DNA from 2 places in the Nonomuraea sp. NPDC049624 genome. Region 2 is predicted to be linked to the other one. Evidence: riboswitches for the same ligand, from Rfam matches in the RefSeq annotation. Region 2 holds a riboswitch; the other holds the start of a gene.
What was found. Region 2 has a riboswitch for cobalamin ahead of AB0J76_RS45515 (ribonucleoside-diphosphate reductase subunit alpha). Riboswitches for the same ligand answer to the same signal wherever they lie in the genome.
Positions count from the first base shown of each region.

Region 1 (3,487 bases), on a different contig from region 2:
CAGGGCATGGCCGAGCGCCGCCCTGATGGCGCCCGCGTCGCAGACCACGACGGCCCGCGGCTCGTCCCGCACCGAGTCGAGCCAGCCCGCCACCCTGGCGGCGAGCGCGCTCAGCGACTCACCGCCGTGCGGGGCGGCGTGCGGGTCGGCCAGCCAGCTCGCCAGCGCGTCCGGCTCCTCCAGCGCGACCCGCCCGTACGGCAGGCCCCGCCACCGGCCGCAATCCGCCTCCGCCAGGGCGGGAACCTCGCGGGCCGCCAGCCCCATGGCGGCGGCCGTCTGCCGCGCGGCCCTGCCGGGAGCGGTCCATGCCGCCGGCCCCTCGACGGAACCCCACGCGGCGGCCCTGGTCAGGCTCGCCGCGTCGGCGTCCTCGTCGGCGGGAAAGCAGCCGGCCCGCATCCCCGGCGTCGTGGCATGCCGGACGAACAGCACCTTGCTCAGCTCGGCGCCGCGACCAGCGGATGAGCCGCCGCGCGCCGTTCGGCCCGGTCGCTCGCCCAGCCGAACAGCACGCCGAACGCCGTCCAGAAGACGAGCTGCGTGCCGATCGAGGCGAGCCGGAACTCCCACAGCAGCGTGGCGGGGAACCCCTCGGGCACCTCATTGACCGCCGGCAACAACCACCACGCGGCGACGACGGGCACGAGGAACGCGACCGCCGCCGCCGTCCAGCGCGCCCACGGGCCGCCCTCGACGCGCCGGGCCGTCGCCACCGCGATCGCCGTCGCCGCCAGCCCGACGAGGATCATCACCACGTAGAGCAGCGTGCGGCTGTTGATGGTGTCCGGATCGCCCACCGCAGGCGGGTTGGCCGGATACTTCACGAAGGGCACGAGGATGATCGCGGTGAACGCCGTGCCGGCCGCGGCCACCGCCAGCCGCCCGTCGGAACGCGGGCCGACCCGCCCGCGCAGCCCGGCGAACACCAGGGCGAACACCCCGCCCACGGCGAGCCCGTAGAGCCCGGTGGCCAGGAACAGCCCCGCCTTCTGCACGGGCCTGCTGACCACGGCGTCCTCGCCGTGACCGTGCCCGGCCGCTTCGGCGTGACCGTGCTCGGCCGCTTCGGCGTGACCGTGCTCGGCCGCTTCGGCGTGGCCGTGCTCGGCCGTCCCGGCGTCCGGATCGGGCGCCCCGGCCTGGGCGGCGGCCTCCTCCAGGGCGATCGCGTGGTCCACGCGAGGTTCACCGAAGGCGAAGGCGAAGGCGCCCGCGATCAGCCCGGCCAGCAGCCCGATGAGCAGACCTCTGGCCAGGAAGGTGCGTACCATGCCCCGGCCCTCAGTGGCAGGGCACGCCGAGCAGGTGACGCCCGTCGTGCATCAGCTCGTGCAGGAAGGTGCCGGTCTGGGAGATGGCGCCGTTGTCCATCAGAACCAGGTAGGCGACCAGCAGCAGCACGGGCACGGCCAGCAGCAGCCAAGGGCGCAGGCGGGGAAAGGGAATCGTCGACGGGGTGGACAGCCCGGTCATGTCAAGCCTCCTCAGGGGTCACGCGTCCCATATCACGAGGTCACGGCTGCCAAGCGACCTGGCTCCCGGGATCTGCGTCCCGGATACAGTGGCGCGTCCGCACCGGCATCTCACCGGATTTCCCTTGGACAACCGTGAAATCTACCGGAACGTATCCTTTCCTCACGTTCGCGTCAACAGGCGCCCGGTGACCCTCCGTCACCTGCCGCTACGCCGCGTGCCTTTGTGAAAGGCCCAGAATTCTACCTCGCCGAGTGGACGGGTTTAGCCTGCGTTGGCAATTCGACCGCATATCCACAGCCGCGTCGGGCATCGAGCGAAGGAGGAGGATCCGGTGCCATGAATGTTGCCCGCGACGTACGCGACCGCTATACGGACGCGTTCAACGCCCACGACATGAAGGCACTGCTCAGCACTTTCAGCCCGACCGGGGTGTCCATCAGCCCCGAAGGCGTTTCCCAGGGACACGCCGAGCTGGCCTCCTATCTGGAGGAGTTCTGGACGGCGTTCCCCGACGTCCGGGCCGTGATCACGGAGTCCTCCGAGGGCGAGGCCACGACCGTCGACGAGCTTCTCATGGTGGGAACTCACCGAGGGCCGTACGCCATGGCCGACGGTCAGGTGCTGACCGCGACGGGTCGTCCCCTTCGTTTGCGTTGCTGTTATGTCTGCACGGTGGAAGACGGGCTCATAACGAGTCTGCGCCTCTATTTCGATCAATTGGAGTTGCTCACCCAGCTCTCCGCCTCGGTGACTCTGCAGTGCCCTTGACGAATTGCCCGACGCGATCCCGCGCCCGCCCGTCCTGCACCTGACAGAGGTACCTTCAGCAGGGCTCTGGTTGATCTTCACGGCCGGCCGCACGCTGGCCGCATGACGACCGAAACCCACGACATGACCGCCGCCGGCACGACCCCGCGATGGGGGCCGCGCGGCTGGCTCGTCCTCATCACGTTGTGCGGCGCGACGTTGATGACCGGGCTGGACTACTCGATCATCACGGTGGCGCTGCCGGAGATCGGCAGGGACCTCGGCTTCTCCTCCGCCTCGGCGCTGCAGTGGGTGGCCACCGCCTGCCTGCTGCCGACGGCCGCGTTGATGCCCTTGTTCGGACGCGCGTCCGACATGGTGGGCAGGCGCCGGTTGTTCGTCATCGGCGTGGCGGCGTTCTCGGCGTTCTCGTTGCTGGCCGGGCTGGCGCCGACCCCGGGGCTGCTGGTGGCGGCCCGCGCGGGACAGGGCGTGGCCGCGGCCATGATCGGCCCGACCGCGCTGGCGCTGATGACCGGCACGTTCCAGGAAGGGCCGCAGCGCACCAGGGCGCTGGGCGTCAACGGCGCCCTGCTGTCGCTGGGCTTCGTCGTCGGGACGATCGGCGGCGGCCTCATCACCAGCGGACTGAACTGGCGCTGGACGATGCTCGTCCTGTTCGGCATCGGCGTCCTGGTCATGACGGGCGCGGTGACGGTGGTGCGGGAGACGGCCGTACGCGGCCGCGCCAGGCTCGACGTGCCCGGCGCGCTCCTGGCGAGCGGCGGCCTGTTCGCCCTGGTCTACGACATCTCGACCGGCAGGTCGGCGGGCTGGGGCAGCCTGCCGACGCTGGCGACGCTGACGGCCGCGGCCCTGGTCGCGGGCGGCTTCGCGGCCAGGATGATCAGCACGCGCGGGACGGCGGCGACCATCGTCACCGGCCTGACCGTGCAGGCCGCCGGCACCGCCGCCATGGTGTTCCTGCCGGCCCAGGGCGGCCTGGTCCTGCTGCTGGCGACGTCGGCCACCATGGGGTTCGGGCACGTCCTGACGGTGGTGGCCGCCGTCACGACCATCACGTCCGGGCTGGACGAGGCCGACCAGGGCGTGGCGGGAAGCCTCGCCCAGATGCCCACCTTCGTCGGCGCCGTCGGCGTGGCGGGGCTCACCGCGATCGCCGCCGCCCGTACGGAAGCGTTCGCCTCCGTCGCCACCGAGGCGTCGGCCACCCTCGGCGGCCTGCACGCCGCCTTCCTGG
Region 1 covers NZ_JBFAOR010000009.1:278,651-282,137, reverse strand. Annotated here, with positions in the region: gene AB0J76_RS35175 (histidine phosphatase family protein) at 1-435, opposite strand, end outside; gene AB0J76_RS35170 (CbtA family protein) at 441-1,274, opposite strand; gene AB0J76_RS35165 (CbtB domain-containing protein) at 1,285-1,476, opposite strand; cobalamin riboswitch at 1,511-1,640, opposite strand; gene AB0J76_RS35160 (nuclear transport factor 2 family protein) at 1,816-2,247, shown strand; gene AB0J76_RS35155 (MFS transporter) at 2,350-3,487, shown strand, end outside.
Region 1: it holds a riboswitch for cobalamin, as region 2 does, so the genes downstream of both, AB0J76_RS35165 (CbtB domain-containing protein) here and AB0J76_RS45515 (ribonucleoside-diphosphate reductase subunit alpha) in region 2, are expected to answer to the same signal.

Region 2 (3,487 bases):
CGGTTGAACTCCTCGCCGCGCACCAGCCGGACCGCCGACTGCTCCTGGAGCAGGGACGGCAGCAGGTCGAGCTTGCGATCGGCGGCGAGCACGGCCCGCTCCACGGCGTTCTCCGCCGACTGCGCCCGCGTCCGGCTGCGCAGCATGACGAACGCGAGCACCGCCAGCGTGGCCACGGTGGCGTTGCTGACGGCCTCCGCGGTGGCGATGCCCGCGACGTCCAGAATGCTCACGACGACCGCCACCGCCAGGGCGATGAGGATGTCGACGTTGACGCCGACCCAGGCGAGGATGCGCTTCACTGACCGTCCCATCGCGAGGGGCCACGGGGTGACACTTCGAATCATGAAGCAGAACCCGGCGGCACGCGAGGGGGCGGCCCGTCCCCGCTCCGGTCGCGGGGTTACGCGGCGAGGGCGTCGCGGAGGAAGCGCAGGATGTCCGCCCGCGCGTCCTCGGCCTGGGGGGCCAGCGCCGGCATGCTGAGGAAGGCGTGCCCGGCCTCGGGGTACTCGGCCAGGCGGGTGGGGGTGCCGGCGGCCCGCAGCGCCTCGGCGTAGCGGCGGCCGTGGTCGGCGATCGGGTCGTGGGTCGGCACCGCCACGAGCGCCGGGGCCAGCCCGCCCAGGTCGTCGGCGTGCAGCGGGGAGAGCGCGCGGGCGTCCGTCCCCTCGGGCACGGCGAGCCGGTGGAACAGCCGCAGCACCGGCACGCTGAGCGTCGGGGTGTCGGCGTACCGGGCGATCGAGGGGTGGTCGAACATCGTCCCGGTCACGTCCACGGCCGGGTTGACCAGCACCTGCGCCTTCAGGGGCAGGCCGGCGTCGCGTGCCCTGATCGCCGCCAGGGCGCAGATCAGGCCGCCGCAGCTCTCGCCGAACAGGACGGTCCGCGCCGGGTCGACACCCCATTGCGCGGCGTGCTCCAGCACGTGGCGGAGCACGTCCCAGCCGTCGTCGGCGGCGTCGGCCAGCGGCGTGCGCCGGTCGAGGAGGCGGTGGTCCACCGAGGCGACGATGGCGGGCAGGCGGGCGGCGAGGTGGCTGTTGACCCAGTCGCTCTGCGGCGCCGTGCCGACGAAGCCGCCGCCGTGCACGTGCAGCACGAGCGGCAGGACGTCCCCCGGCTCTGCCGCGGCGCGCGGCCGGTGGACCCGGACGCGGATGTCGCGGCCGGGCAGCGCCACCGTCCGCCAGTCGATGGCGGCGCCGGGGTCCGGCCGGCCGGTGATCGCCTGGGCCTCGGCGGAGGCGCGCAGCCGGTTCTCCGCCTCGGCGTAGGCGGCCAGCTCGGCGGGGGTGACGGTGTCCCAGTCCGGCGTGACCGGACGGCCGGTGGAGGTCTGGCGCATGGTCGTCTCCTCAGCTTTTCGCTACTTGAAGTATCGATACCTAAGGTAGCGAAAACGGGGCGCGACCGGTCTGTGGCGTCGATCACACGCCCCGCCCGCGCGGCACGCGGAGAGGCGGCCCGGCCGGCCTCGCGACGGGCGGACGGATCGGAGCGCGGGTTCTTCGCAACACGAGATGTTGGGTGTGACTTTTTGATCCACCCTATATATGGTGTTCCCCGCAGCCGGTTCGGTCGCCCCGCCAGGGCGGCCGAGGCAAGAGGGAACCCGGTGGGAATCCGGGACTGCCCCGCAGCGGTGAGTGGGAACGAACGCCGTCACACGCACTGGGCCGACGGCCCGGGAAGCGACGGCCAGTAGGCAGCGACAGCATGCCCACGAGTCCGAAGACCTGCCGGCGCGCCGCGCGCGATCATGCGCGCGCGGCTGCTCCGAGACCGCGTGGGACGGTGGACGGCGCTGGCGAGAGGGCTGTGGCGCCTCGTCGTCCGCCTCCTGCGCGCGTTCTCGGCAGCTGACCGAGTTCACGAGGGGAGAGCGCAGTGACGGTCACAGGGGACCCGATGACGGACCTGGCCGAGCCGGCGCGGGCGGACGCCGACAGGTCCGCGCCGCGGCGCGTGCAGATGCAGGTGCGCAAGCGCAACGGCACCGCTGAGCCGGTCGACGTCAACAAGATCGTACGTGCGGTGGAGCACTGGGCGACCGATCTGACGGACATCGACCCGATGCGGGTGGCCACCAAGACGATCAGCGGCCTCTACGACGGGGCCACCACCGCCGAGCTGGACCGGCTGTCCATCCAGACGGCCGCCGAGATGATCGGCGAGGAGCCGCAGTACTCGCGCCTGGCCGCGCGGCTGCTGTCGGGCTACATCGACAAGGAGGTCCGCGGGCAGGGCGTGGCCTCCTTCAGCCAGGCGATCCGGCTGGGCCACGCCGAAGGGCTCATCGGCGACGAGACCGCCGAGTTCGTCAACGCCAACGCCCGCAAGCTGGACGACGCCATCGACGTCACCGCCGACCTGCGGTTCGAGTACTTCGGGCTGCGCACGGTCTACGACCGTTACCTGCTGCGCCACCCGTCCACCCGGCTGGTGGTGGAGACGCCGCAGTACTGGCTGCTGCGCGTGGCCTGCGGGCTGGCCGAGACGCCCGCCGAGGCCGTCGGCTTCTACCGGCTCATGTCGTCGCTGGCCTACCTGCCCAGCTCGCCGACGCTGTTCAACTCCGGCACCCGGCACACCCAGATGTCCTCCTGCTACCTGGTCGACTCGCCCCGTGACGAGATCGGCTCCATCTACGACCGGTACGCCCAGGTGGCGCAGCTGTCGAAGTTCGCCGGCGGGATCGGCATCTCCTGGTCGCGGGTGCGCTCCCGGGGCGCGCTGATCCGCGGCACGAACGGGCACTCCAACGGCATCGTCCCGTGGCTGCGCACGCTCGACGCGTCGGTGGCCGCCGTCAACCAGGGCGGCCGGCGCAAGGGCGCGGCCTGCGTCTACCTGGAGCCCTGGCACCCCGACGTCGAGGAGTTCCTGGAGCTGCGCGACAACACCGGCGAGGACGCCCGCCGCACCCACAACCTCAACCTGGCCAACTGGATCCCCGACGAGTTCATGCGCCGGGTCGAGGCCGACGGCACCTGGTCGCTGTTCGACCCCGACGAGGTCCCCGAGCTGCCCGACCTGTGGGGCGAGGCGTTCGAGGAGGCATACCGCGCCGCCGAGCGCGACGGCCGGTACGTCCGGCAGATCAAGGCCCGCGACCTGTACGCCAAGATGATGCGCACCCTGGCCCAGACCGGCAACGGCTGGATGACCTTCAAGGACGCCGCCAACCGCCTGTGCAACCAGGCGGCCGAGCCCGGCAACGTGGTGCACCTGTCCAACCTGTGCACCGAGATCGTCGAGGTGTCCAGCGACGCCGAGACCGCGGTCTGCAACCTCGGGTCGGTCAACCTCGCCGCACACCTGACCGGCGGCGACATCGACTGGGAGCGGCTGCGCGCCACCGTCCGCACCGCGGTCACCTTCCTCGACCGGGTGATCGACATCAACTACTACCCGAGCGAGCAGGCCGCGGCCAGCAACCCGCGCTGGCGTCCGGTCGGCCTCGGCGTGATGGGCCTGCAGG
Region 2 covers NZ_JBFAOR010000018.1:85,619-89,105, reverse strand. Annotated here, with positions in the region: gene AB0J76_RS45525 (hypothetical protein) at 1-302, opposite strand, end outside; gene AB0J76_RS45520 (alpha/beta hydrolase) at 404-1,351, opposite strand; cobalamin riboswitch at 1,560-1,765, shown strand; gene AB0J76_RS45515 (ribonucleoside-diphosphate reductase subunit alpha) at 1,894-3,487, shown strand, end outside.